Regions from separate parts of the Plantibacter sp. MMLR14_011 genome, predicted to be linked through region 1. Evidence: predicted binding sites of a transcription regulator. Region 1 holds the regulator's gene; each other region holds the start of a gene.
What was found. The regulator HrcA, encoded in region 1, represses chaperone genes, less so after heat shock. The targets are predictions, from matches to a motif close to TTNGCACTCGNNNNNNNCGAGTGCNAA.
Positions count from the first base shown of each region.

Region 2: a site for HrcA is predicted at 1,744-1,770, ahead of groL (chaperonin GroEL). Genes of this name have one in related genera too.
Region 3: a site for HrcA is predicted at 2,163-2,189, ahead of groES (co-chaperone GroES). Genes of this name have one in related genera too.

Region 1 covers NZ_MJGW01000017.1:41,558-45,653, reverse strand. The annotation lists gene hemW (radical SAM family heme chaperone HemW) at 1-470, shown strand, start outside; gene BIU99_RS20250 (DUF4870 domain-containing protein) at 540-1,097, opposite strand; gene hrcA (heat-inducible transcriptional repressor HrcA) at 1,314-2,336, shown strand; gene dnaJ (molecular chaperone DnaJ) at 2,391-3,512, shown strand; gene BIU99_RS08590 (16S rRNA (uracil(1498)-N(3))-methyltransferase) at 3,514-4,096, shown strand, end outside.
Region 2 covers NZ_MJGW01000017.1:570,159-574,254, reverse strand. The annotation lists gene BIU99_RS11105 (DUF3263 domain-containing protein) at 218-520, shown strand; gene BIU99_RS11100 (LytR C-terminal domain-containing protein) at 542-1,114, shown strand; gene BIU99_RS11095 (cold-shock protein) at 1,400-1,603, shown strand; gene groL (chaperonin GroEL) at 1,808-3,427, shown strand.
Region 3 covers NZ_MJGW01000002.1:99,650-103,745, forward strand. The annotation lists gene BIU99_RS03290 (ABC transporter substrate-binding protein) at 1-468, opposite strand, end outside; gene rarD (EamA family transporter RarD) at 656-1,594, opposite strand; gene groES (co-chaperone GroES) at 1,790-2,086, opposite strand; gene BIU99_RS03305 (class I SAM-dependent methyltransferase) at 2,245-3,450, shown strand; gene BIU99_RS19660 (DUF4190 domain-containing protein) at 3,490-4,096, opposite strand, start outside.

The sequences.
Region 1 (4,096 bases):
TGTACGAGCTCGCCGACGACCTCCTCACCGAGGCCGGCTACGGCTGGTACGAGGTCAGCAACTGGGCGACGGACGACACGCACCGCTCCCGGCACAACCTCTCCTACTGGACCGGCGAGGACTGGTGGGGTGTGGGCCCGGGGTCGCACAGCCACGTCGGCGGGGTGCGCTGGTGGAACGTCAAGCATCCAGCGGCGTACGCCCAGCGGATCGCGGCGGGGGAGTCGCCGGCCGCCGGGCGGGAGACCCTGGACGACGAGACCCGTGAACTCGAACGCATCCTGCTGCTCACCCGCACGCGGGACGGCATCCCCATCCGGACGCTCGCCCCCGAGGCTCGCACAGCGGTCGCCGGGCTCATCGCCGAGGAACTGGTCGACGCACGCCAGGCCCTGATCGGACGGCTGGAGCTCACGCGCCGCGGACGGCTCCTCGCCGACGCGGTCGTCCGCCGTCTGGTCGGCGACTGACGCCACCCGAGACGCAGAACAGCCCCGCCCGGCGGACCGGACGGGGCTGTTCTCAGGCGACTCGACGGATCAGGCCTTGATGAACTGGATCGTGAGCGGGTAGCTGTACAGCTCGCCCTTGTTCGCCTTGATCGCGGCGATGATGCTGAACACGATCACGACGACGTAGACGGCGATGATGATGAACAGACCCACGACGACGATCGTCAGGATCGAGCCGACCACGAGCGCGATCAGCATCGTCAGCTGGAAGTTCAGCGCGGTGAGCGTGTGCGCCTTGATGAACGGGCCACGGTCCTTGAGGACCAGGTAGCCGATCAGCGGGGGGATGAATCCGAAGAAGATCCCACCGATGTGGATGAGCGTCGACCAGAGCTTCTCGTCCGACGGGCTCATGGGCTGAGCGGCGGCGTACGGCTGCTGGTACTGCGGGGCGCCTGCGGGCGGCGGCGGGTAGGAGCCGGCAGCGGGCGGCGGCGGCGCGTAGCCACCGGCGGGCGGGGGCGGGTAGGCGCCTGCAGGCGGCTGCTGCGGAGCTGCGGGAGGGGGCGTCGCGCCGTCTCCTGCAGGCGGAACCGACCCGCCCTTCGCTGGGTCGACGGGCGGCTGAGCGTTCGGATCGGACATCTTCGCACCTTTCACGGAGAGTGATATTCAATTGGTCCAGCTGAGCGTATCGCACCAGGTGTCGCTCATCAGGGACCCACGCCTGCGGCCAACGGTATTCCTGGGGCACGGGGCCGCGCAAGGGACGGCTGCGCGGAGGCCACGATATGATTGGCAGTCAGGGTCTTCGAGTGCTGATGGTCGGCGCTCCGAGGTGGATGACGGGAGGAGATCGAGATGGTGTCGGATCGCGGTCTCGAAGTGCTCCGCGTCATCGTGCAGGACTACGTCGCCTCGCGAGAGCCCGTCGGGTCCAAGACGATCGTCGACCGCCACTCCTTCGGGGTCTCTGCAGCCACCATCCGCAACGACATGGCACAGCTCGAGGACGAAGAACTGATCGCCGCCCCGCACACCTCCTCCGGTCGGGTTCCGACCGACAAGGGCTACCGGATGTTCGTCGACCACCTCGCCGACCGCCGCCCGCTGAACAACGCCCAACGGACGGCGATCGAGACCTTCCTCGGTGCGTCCGGCGACCTCGACGAGGTCCTGCACCGCACGGTGCGGCTGCTCTCACAGCTGACGAACCAGGTCGCGCTCGTGCAGTACCCGATGTTCTCCCGGGCACGTGTCCGGCATCTCGAATTGGTGAGCGTCACCCCGAACCGCGTGCTCGCGGTCATCATCCTCGACAACGGCCGCGTCGAGCAGCGGCTCATCGAGACGGAGAGCCCGGTCGACGACGACCTCATCTCGCGTCTCCGCTCGCTGTGCAACGAGGCGGTCGCGGGCCGTCCACTCCTCGACGCCCACGACGCGATCGGCGACGTCCCCGCCGACATCGCCGATCTCGACCGCGCGGCGGCCGTCCGCATCGTCGACGCGGTGCGCGAACAGCTCTCGGCGCAGCGCCAGGACCGCCTCGTCATGGCCGGCGCCGCCAACCTCGCCCGCACCGAAGACGACTTCCCCGGCAGCATCTATCCGGTCCTGGACGCCATCGAGCAGCAGGTCGTGCTGCTCCGGCTCTTCGGTGAGATGGAGTCCGAGCGCGACGGCGTGGTCGCCAGCATCGGGCGGGAGAACGCGTCGTTCGGCCTCGAGACCACGAGCGTCCTCGCCGGGAACTACCGTTCCTCTGGTGGCGAAATCGCCCGGCTCGGCGTCCTCGGCCCCACGAGAATGGACTACGCGAGCAACATGGCTGCGGTCCGCGCCGTCGCCAGGTACCTCTCGCGCATCCTCGACGCCGAGTGACGCATCCTCATCGCGTCCCCCAACACCTTCCGCACCTCGAACGAAAGGCCCTCAGTGGCTGACTACCCCGACCACTACGCAGCACTCGGTGTCGCCAAGGAGGCGACGCCCGAAGAGATCAAGAAGGCGTACCGCCGCCTCGCTCGCGAACTGCACCCCGATGTGAACCCGGGTTCCGACGCCTCGGAGCGGTTCAAAGAGGTCACCCACGCCTACGACGTGCTGAGCGACCCCAAGCAGCGCCAGCAGTACGACCTCGGTCCGCAGGCGGGTGGGTTCGGCGGAGGTGACGCCGGGTTCGGCGGCTTCGGCGACATCTTCGACACCTTCTTCGGCGGGGGTGGCCAGCAGCGCGGACCCAAGTCCCGCCGCGCACGCGGCGAGGACGCCCTGTTGCGCGTCGAACTCGACCTCGACGAGGTCATCTTCGGCACCCACCGCGACCTCGAGGTCGACACCGCCGTGCTCTGCAGCACCTGCAACGGCTCCTGCTGCCAGCCCGGCACCTCACCGGTGACCTGCGACATCTGTCACGGCACCGGCTCCATCCAGCGGGCCGTCCGCTCGCTGCTCGGCAACGTCATGACCTCGGCGCCCTGCGGCACCTGCCGCGGCTACGGCACGATCATCGCGACCCCGTGCGTCACCTGCCAGGGTCAGGGCCGGCTCCGTGCCCGCCGCACCGTCTCGGTCGACATCCCGGCCGGTGTCGACACCGGTCTGCGTCTGCAGATGCCGGGGAGCGGCGAGGTCGGCCCGGCAGGCGGCCCGAACGGCGACCTCTACCTCGAGATGAAGGTCAAGCACCACGACGTCTTCAGCCGCGACGGCGACGACCTGCTGTGCACGCTCGAAGTCCCGATGACCGACGCCATCCTCGGCCGCCAGGTCACCGTCCACGCGCTCGACGGCGACGTCGAGGTCGAGCTGCGACCGGGCGTTCAGAGCTCGGAGGTCATCACGGTCAAGGACCGCGGCGTCACGCGCCTCCGCGGGAACAGCCGGGGTGACCTCAAGATCGGCGTCCAGGTCGTCACCCCGACGAAGCTCGACCACCGCGAACGCGAGCTGATCAAGAGCTTCGCCTCGGGACGACGCCAGGGTGCTCCGGCGCTCGCGCAGTTCCAGCAGGGCCTGTTCGCGAAGATCCGCGACCGCTTCCACGGCGTCGGTTGAGATGAGTTCGCTGTACCTCCGCGAGGACCTCGAATCGACCGGTGTCGGCGACTCGGTGACCCTCCGTGGGCCCGAGGCGAAGCACGCCGTCGCCGTGAGTCGGCTGCGGGTCGGCGAGACGACGTCGATCGGCAACGGTCGTGGCCTGATCGCGACCGGACCAGTCGTGCGCAGCGAGCCGGGCGAGTTGGAGATCCGCGTCGAATCGGTCGTGGTGCATCCGGAGAACCGTCCCGGGCTCGTCCTCGTGCAGGCGCTGGCCAAGGGCGATCGCGACGAACTCGCCATCCAGGCGGCAACCGAGCTGGGTGTCGACCGCATCGTCCCGTGGGGTGCCGAGCGCAGCATCTCCAGGTGGCAGGGCGACAAAGCGGTCAAGGGCCGTGCGCGCTGGCAGCTCATCGTGCGCGAGGCGTCGAAGCAGTCGATCCGCGCCCGGGTACCCGAGGTGGCCGAGGTCGTCGACACCCGTGGACTCGCGGCGATCGTCGCCGGCCGGACCGTCCTCGTCCTCGAACCCAGCGCGGCACTCGCGCTCTCGGAGCTCGACCCGTCGGCACTGCTCGCCGAGGAGCTCGTCCTCG
Region 2 (4,096 bases), 530 kb from region 1:
TCCATTCGTCTCGGTCATCCTACGTGCGGGGCCGCCTCGTGCATGCGGCTCCCGACGTATTCCATAACACTGCACCGAGCCTGATCCTTCCCGGTGAACGTCGGCCCTCGCCGGGGTGGATGCGGCCCGGCGGCCATCGGCTGAATAGACTTGGAGCACGGCGGACCGGAGCACGACTCCAGGTCGCCGCATCGGCACCGATCGGCAGGAGACGAGCATGCAGTCAGCGTCGCGCACGCCTGCCGATGACGAGGCGTCGACGCCGACGGGCGGCCTCGAGCCGCGCGAGCTCGAGATCCTCGAGTTCGAGTCCCACTGGGTGCAGCACGTCGGGGCCAAGGAGGCCGCCATCCGCGACCGCTTCGCCCTGTCCCCGGCCCGGTACTATCAACTGCTCGGCGCGCTCATCGACTCGCCGTCCGCCCTCGCCCACGACCCCATGCTGATCAAGCGGCTGCAGCGCACCCGCGACGCCCGACTCTCGGCGCGAGGAGCCTCGGCTCCCCGCACCGACGGCTGAGCAGCTCCCGGAGACCACACCATGGCTGAATCCTTCCCGCCCGACCGCTTCGACGAGGTCCCCGACCTCAAGCGCGTCGGCGCACACCGTGCCCCTGCGCCCAAGGGACGCGGCTGGATCGCCTTCCTCGTCGCCGTCGTCGCAACGCTCGTCCTTGTGGGGATCGGCACCTTCGCCCTGTTCGGACTGAACGACCGGATCGACTTCTTCGGCGGCTCGCAGAGCCCGAGCGCCACGCCCACGCCGACCCCCACCCCGACCGAGGCGGCCCCCGTCGTCGACCCCGCGGCCAGCATCCTCGTCCTGAACGGCACACCCACTGCCGGCCTCGCCGCATCGGCGGCGGCGGCGATCACGGCCGCCGGCTTCACGCAGCAGATCCCGACGAGCGACGCCAGCACCGAGGACGTCACGGCGAGCGGCGTCTACTACCAGGATCCGTCGCAGGAGGGCGTCGCCCGCGCCATCGCGAACGCACTCGGCGGTATTCCGATCCAGATCACGGACACGTACGCGATCCCCGTCGAGGAGGGCGAGGCGCCGGTCCTCCGCATCGTCGTCGTGGTCGGCGCGGACTACCAGCCGGCAGCCTGAGCGCGGCTGGAGCAGGTCGATCGGTCAGGTCGCCGGCTCGCCGTGTTTCCGGAGTGTTTCCTCCATGTTGAGTTGTCGTATCACTCCGCCCCGTTTGCCGATTTCGGGGTGAATCCGCGCGGTGCCCCGGATTAGTATCTGGAATTGGCCGCTCATCCCGTCCCGTCTCGACTCGCCCCCGGGTCCGCTTCGGCGCAGGGTGGCCGCCGGGATCCCGATCCCGGATGGCAGGTCCGGGTCCGGCAACAGTCGGGCGCCGAGAGCACGCAGCAATGGGAGTATGAAATGGCGAACGGAACCGTCAAGTGGTTCAACGCTGAGAAGGGCTTCGGCTTCATCACGGTCGACGGCGGCGGACAGGATGTCTTCGTCCACTACTCGGCGATCGACATGAGCGGCTACAAGTCCCTGGAAGAGGGCCAGGCGGTCGTCTTCGAGGTCGGCACGGGAGCAAAGGGGCCCCAGGCCGAAGGTGTGCGCCTGGCGTAGCCGCTGATCAGGCACGCGATTCCTGCGACGCCGTCCACTCCGGTGGGCGGCGTCGTTCGTCGTTCCGGGGCGGATCCCGGGAGTTCGCTCAGGGCTCCGGTGCTCACTTGCACTCCCACCCCCTGAGTGCCAGAATCGACTTAGCACTCGTACTCATTGAGTGCTAACAACGTTCATGACGTCCGGGAGGGACGAAAAACACACATGGCTAAGATCATTGCTTTCGACGAGGAGGCCCGTCGCGGCCTCGAGCGTGGACTGAACATTCTTGCTGACACGGTCAAGGTCACCCTTGGGCCGCGCGGTCGCAACGTTGTCCTCGAGAAGAAGTGGGGCGCCCCCACGATCACCAACGACGGCGTGTCCATCGCCAAGGAGATCGAACTCGACGACCCGTACGAGAAGATCGGCGCGGAGCTCGTCAAGGAGGTCGCCAAGAAGACCGACGACGTCGCTGGCGACGGCACCACCACGGCGACCGTGCTGGCACAGGCGCTCGTTCGCGAGGGCCTCCGCAACGTCGCCGCAGGCGCCGACCCCATCAGCCTCAAGCGCGGCATCGAGAAGGCCGTCGAGGCCGTCACGGTCGAGCTCATCGCCAACGCCAAGGAGGTGGAGACCAAGGAGGAGATCGCTGCGACCGCTTCCATCTCCGCTGGCGACACCACCATCGGCGAGATCATCGCCGAGGCGATCGACAAGGTCGGCAAGGAGGGCGTCGTCACCGTCGAGGAGTCGAACACCTTCGGCACCGAGCTCGAGCTCACCGAGGGCATGCGCTTCGACAAGGGCTACCTGTCGCAGTACTTCGTGACCGACCCCGACCGCCAGGAAGCGGTGTTCGAGGACCCCTACATCCTCATCGCCAACCAGAAGATCTCCGCGATCAAGGACCTCCTGCCGATCGTCGACCAGGTCATCCAGTCGGGCAAGCAGCTCCTCATCATCGCTGAGGACGTCGACGGCGAAGCTCTCGCGACGCTCGTCGTCAACAAGATCCGTGGCATCTTCAAGTCCGTCGCCGTCAAGGCTCCGGGCTTCGGCGACCGCCGCAAGGCTCAGCTGCAGGACATCGCCATCCTCACCGGTGGCCAGGTCATCTCCGAGGAGGTCGGCCTCAAGCTCGAGACCGTCACCCTCGACCTGCTCGGCCGTGCCCGCAAGGTCGTCATCACCAAGGATGAGACCACCATCGTCGAGGGTGCCGGCGACGCCGACGCCATCGCCGGTCGTGTCTCGCAGATCCGCAAGGAGATCGACAACACCGACAGCGACTACGACCGCGAGAAGCTCCAGGAGCGTCTCGCCAAGCTCGCGGGCGGTGTGGCGGTCATCAAGGCCGGTGCAGCGACCGAGGTCGAGCTCAAGGAGCGCAAGCACCGCATCGAGGACGCCGTTCGCAACGCGAAGGCCGCCGTCGAAGAGGGCATCGTCGCCGGTGGTGGCGTCGCCCTGATCCAGGCCGGCAAGACCGCGTTCGAGAAGCTCGAGCTCGTCGGTGACGAGGCGACCGGTGCGAACATCGTCAAGGTCGCCATCGACGCTCCGCTCAAGCAGATCGCGCTCAACGCAGGCCTCGAGCCGGGCGTCGTCGCCGACAAGGTCCGCAACCTGCCCGTCGGACACGGCCTCAACGCCGCGACCGGTGAGTACGTCGACATGCTCGCTGCCGGCATCAACGACCCGGTGAAGGTCACGCGCTCCGCGCTGCTCAACGCAGCGTCGATCGCCGGCCTGTTCCTCACCACCGAGGCCGTCGTCGCCGACAAGCCGGAGAAGAACCCGGCTCCGGCCGGCGACCCGACCGGTGGCATGGACTTCTAAGTCCGACAGCAACACCTGCGCAGGGCGTCTCCTTCGGGAGGCGCCCTGCGTCGTTTCGCCATGCCGCATCGGGGAGGACCCTCGACCTGTATGCCCGTTCCCGCATGGGCCCGTCAGTCGTTGTAGAGACGTGATCGGAACGGCATATCGACGCGTGTGGCATTTCCTATGATCGAGCTATGAGACGCATCGGGGGAGCGGCGATCGCCGCCGTAGTGATTCTGGGGCTGAGCGCGTGCACGCCGGCCGAACCGAAGCCGACGGAGACGTCCACACCGGTGCCGTCCGCGACACCGACCACCGCCCCTGGGCCCACCACCCCGGTCAGCTCGTACGGACTCGGATGCAAGGACCTCGTCCCAGCCGACATCGTCAGCTCGGCACTCGCGCCCTCCGTCGTGCTCGAGGCCCCGTTCACGGATGACGTCAACGCGACACCGATCAATACGGCGCCCGTAGCGCTCGGAGGACTGCAGTGCAGCTGGGGGAACGGGGAGCCCCGCAGTCGGCTGCAGGGAGGCTCTCCGCTCGGGACCGAGCGCTGGGCGCAGGTGCTGGTGCTCCCTCAGGCGTCGGCCCGCTGGCAGCCGTTCTTCGAAGGTTGGACGTCGGGCGAGCCCGGCCCCTGGGAGAACTCCACGCCGCTCTCCTGCTTCACCGGTGACGGAC
Region 3 (4,096 bases), on a different contig from region 1:
GTCCGCGGAGGTGTTCGCCGGGGAGAACTGGATGACGCCTGCGCCGGTGACTTCGTCGATGAAGAGCTTCGACACACCCGAGGACGCTGCACCGATGATGGCGGTGACGCCCTCTGAGAGCAGACGGGGGACCTCGGTCGCGTACGCCTTGTTGTCGGAGTCACCCGAGTCGCCGAGCGTCAGGTCGATCTTGATGCCGAGGTCGGCGTCGTTGACCTCCTTGACCGCGAGACCGACACCGGCCTCCTCGGGCGGGCCGAGGAACGCGAGGTTACCGGTCTGCGGCAACGCCGTGCCGAGCTTCAGGGTCAGGTCGCCAGCAGGCTTGCTGCTGCTGCCGCTGTCGCCGCTACCACTCGAGGCGCAACCGCTCAGGACCAGCGCGCTGGCTCCGATCAGTGCGATACCACCGAGAACGATGGAACGTGGGCGGGAGCGAGCGGCCGTGGCCTTCGAAAAGACGCTCATGGTACTCCTTGCTTGTCAGAAGAGTGGCAGCTCCAGGGGCTGCCGTTGAGTCAAGTTATCCGCTGCACGTGCGCTGGACAATGTCGTTGACGTTACAAGCGTGTAACACGACCAAATCGTTACCTCAGGAGGGGCTGTTTCGCGCTTTTCCTGCAGTGGTCGCGCGATCAGCGCTGGAATCCGCTGTTCAGACCCTCGTCGAGCGGCGTCGTTCGGCCCCGACGACCCGACGACCCCGGGTGGAGGCGACGAGCATGTCGACGGTGAGGATCGCGAGCGCCAGCCACACGAGACCGAAGCCCAACCAGCGCTCCGGCGGCATCGCCTCGTGCAGGACCGCGACACCGACGACGAATTGGATGATCGGTGCGAAGTACTGGATGAAACCCATCCAGGTGAGCGGGAGGCGGCGGGCCGCCGCCGCGAACAGCAGGAGCGGGACGGCGGTGATGACGCCGGCGCCGACGAGGAGCAGGGCGTGCCCGACGCCCGCGGTGCCGATGGTCAGCCCACCGGTCACGCCGACCGCGATGAGCTGGGCGATCGCGACCGGCATCAGCCACACGGTCTCGAGCGTCAACCCGGACACCGCGTCGACCGAGCCGCCCACGAGCTTCTTGATGTAGCCGTAGAGGCCGAATGAGAAGGCCAGGATCAGGGCGATCCAGGGGACGCTGCCGTGTCCGATCGCGAGGACCAGGACCGCGATCACACTCACGACCACCGCGACCCACTGGGCTGGACGCAACCGCTCGCGGAGGAAGAAGACGCCGAGGAAGACGGTCACGATCGGGTTGATGAAGTAGCCGAGCGACGCCTCGACCACTTGGCCGTTGAGCGCGCCGTAGACGTAGGTCTGCCAGTTGACGTAGATGAGCGCTCCGGCGAGGCCCATCGTCAGGACGATGCGGCGCTGGCGGAGGATGCCGAACAGCCGGCGCCAGGAACGGGTCGCCAGGATGAGGACGGCGCAGAAGACGAGGGAGAAGAGGATCCGCCACGCCACGACCTCGAAGGCGCCGGCCGGTGCGAGGGCGATGAAGTAGAGCGGGAGCGCTCCCCAGAGGCAGTAGGCGGCGACCGCCGAGAGCAGTCCGGACCGGCTCCCCTGCTGGGGCACGGCCACACTCGCACGTCGATCCCCTCCCCCGTCAACGGTGACGGAGTGGATGTCGACGTCGGCTGGATCGCTGGGGTTCTGCACTGGTCCAGGCTAGACCCGCGACTCCCCGCGACACCCTCCGGAAACGGACACAGCCCGAATGGCGAATGCCATTCGGGCTGTTGAGCGGCCTGAGCCGCCGGATCCGTGCGCTGGTGACTAGCGGACGACGACTGCGAGGACGTCGCGCGCGGACAGGACCAGGTAGTCCTCACCGGCGTACTTGACCTCGGTGCCACCGTACTTGGAGTAGATCACCTTGTCGCCGACGGCGACGTCGAGCGGGACGCGGTTGCCGTTGTCGTCGATGCGACCGGGTCCGACCGCCACGACCTCGCCCTCCTGGGGCTTCTCCTTGGCGGTGTCGGGGATGACCAGACCGGAAGCGGTGGTCTGCTCTGCCTCGACCTGCTTGATGACGATGCGATCCTCGAGCGGCTTGATGGAGACCGACACGGTTGACCTCTTTCTTGAAACGAAGACGTGGTTAGCACTCACACTGCGAGAGTGCTGATTCCAGTGTAGGCATCTTCTGGCACTCATGCAATGCGAGTGCCAATCAGCGGCTGCTACCGTTGCCGGATGCATCCAGCTCCGCCCGAGGCCCACTGACCATGGACCGTTCGGAACTCGTCGAACTCCTCACGGCCGACGGCCTCAGGCTCCTCGACTCCCTGCCGCCCTACCCGACGAAGGACGAGGCCGTCCGCCTGGTCGGGCGCCTGCGCAAGGAGGGCCACTCCCCCGAGCTGGTCGCGGCGGTCCTCACGCAGTCGCGGCTGAGGCAGAAGGCCGTCGGCAAGTTCGGTCCGTTCGCCGGCCGCATGCTGTTCACCGAGGCAGGCCTCGAACAGGCCACGCGCCTTCCCGTCGCCGCATTGCACGCCGGGCGTTTCGCCCGGGCCGGCCTCACGCGCGTCGCCGACCTCGGCAGCGGCATCGGCGCCGACTCGATGGCCATGGCCTCGCTCGACCTGGAGGTCACGGCGGTCGACATCGACGAGGTCACCGCCGCCATCGCCAGCTACAACCTCGCTCCGTTCCCCACGGCGACCGTGCGGAACGCCGCCGCCGACGACGTCTCCCTCGATGACTTCGACGCGGTCTGGTTCGATCCCGCGCGGCGCACCGCAGGACACGCCGACACCGCGCGGCTGTCCAGTGCCGCCGACTACACCCCGTCCCTCGACCTGGTCTTCGGTGCGGCGACCAGCCTCCCCACAGGCGTCAAGCTCGGGCCCGGATTCGACCGCTCACTCATCCCCGACGACGCCGAGGCGCAGTGGGTGTCCGTCGACGGACAGCTCGTCGAGATGGCGCTCTGGTTCGGCCCGCTGGCCCGTCCGGACATCCGACGGTCCGCGCTCCTCCTTGCGGACGGCGTCCACCACGAGTTGCACGCCGAGGCCGACGCCGATGACGCCCCCGTGAGGGAACTCGGCGACTACGTGCACGAACCCGACGGGTCGGTGATCCGGGCCCGACTCATCGGCGACCTCGCCGTCCGCTTGGAGGCCGGCATGCTCGGCCAGGGCATCGCCTACCTGACCTCCGACACGGCGACGACCTCGCCGTTCGCCACGACCTTCCGGGTGCTCGAGCGGCTACCGATGGACGAGAAGGTCCTCAAGCGCACGATGCGGGATCGCGGGATCGGCGTCCTCGAGGTCAAGAAGCGCGGCGTCGACGTCGACCCCGCGGCGTTCCGGAAGCGCATGGCGCTCAGGGGCGACGGCTCGGCCACGATCATCCTCACGAGGATCGCGGGCAAACACAGTGCGCTGCTCGTCGAACGGGTGACACCGGCCGCTGACGCCTGACCCGACGGTGTCCGCCGGACCGCAGCGTCCCGAGGAGGATCAGGTCGAGACGTACCCGATGATCACGACGACGCTGTAGGCGAGCCAGCCGACGGAGCAGGCGAGACTGACGAACCCGGTCACGAGGCCGGTGAGGGCGCGGCCTCGGCCCTGCGGCTCGCGACGCCTGGCTCCGAATCCGAGGACGATGGCCGCGATCGACAGGGGGAAGCCCCAACCGACGAAGACCGACACGACGAGCCCGACGAGACCGGTGATGAGCGACCAGGTGCTCCGTGAGGTCCCGGTCGACGCGGCAGTGGTCTGCGTCTGCGACTGCTGGTACGCGGCGTAGCCGCCCTGGCTCGGTGCCTGGTAGACCGCCGTCGGCACCGTCTGGAGATAGGTCGCGTGATCGCCCTGCCAACCCGCCGGTGGAGGGGAGGCCTGGCCCTGGGGCTGGTACGGCTGCTGAGGTTGGTAGGGCTGCTGCTGGCCCTGGGGCTGGTACGGCTGCTGGGGCGCGTACGGCTGCTGCTGGCCCTGCGGCGCGACAGCCTGCTGGGAGGGCTGCGGCGGCTGGTACGGCGACCAGGGCTGCTGGGCCTGCGGCTGGTGAGGAGGCTGCTGCCCCCACTGCTGCTGCGGCTGCCCGATGGGCTGCTCG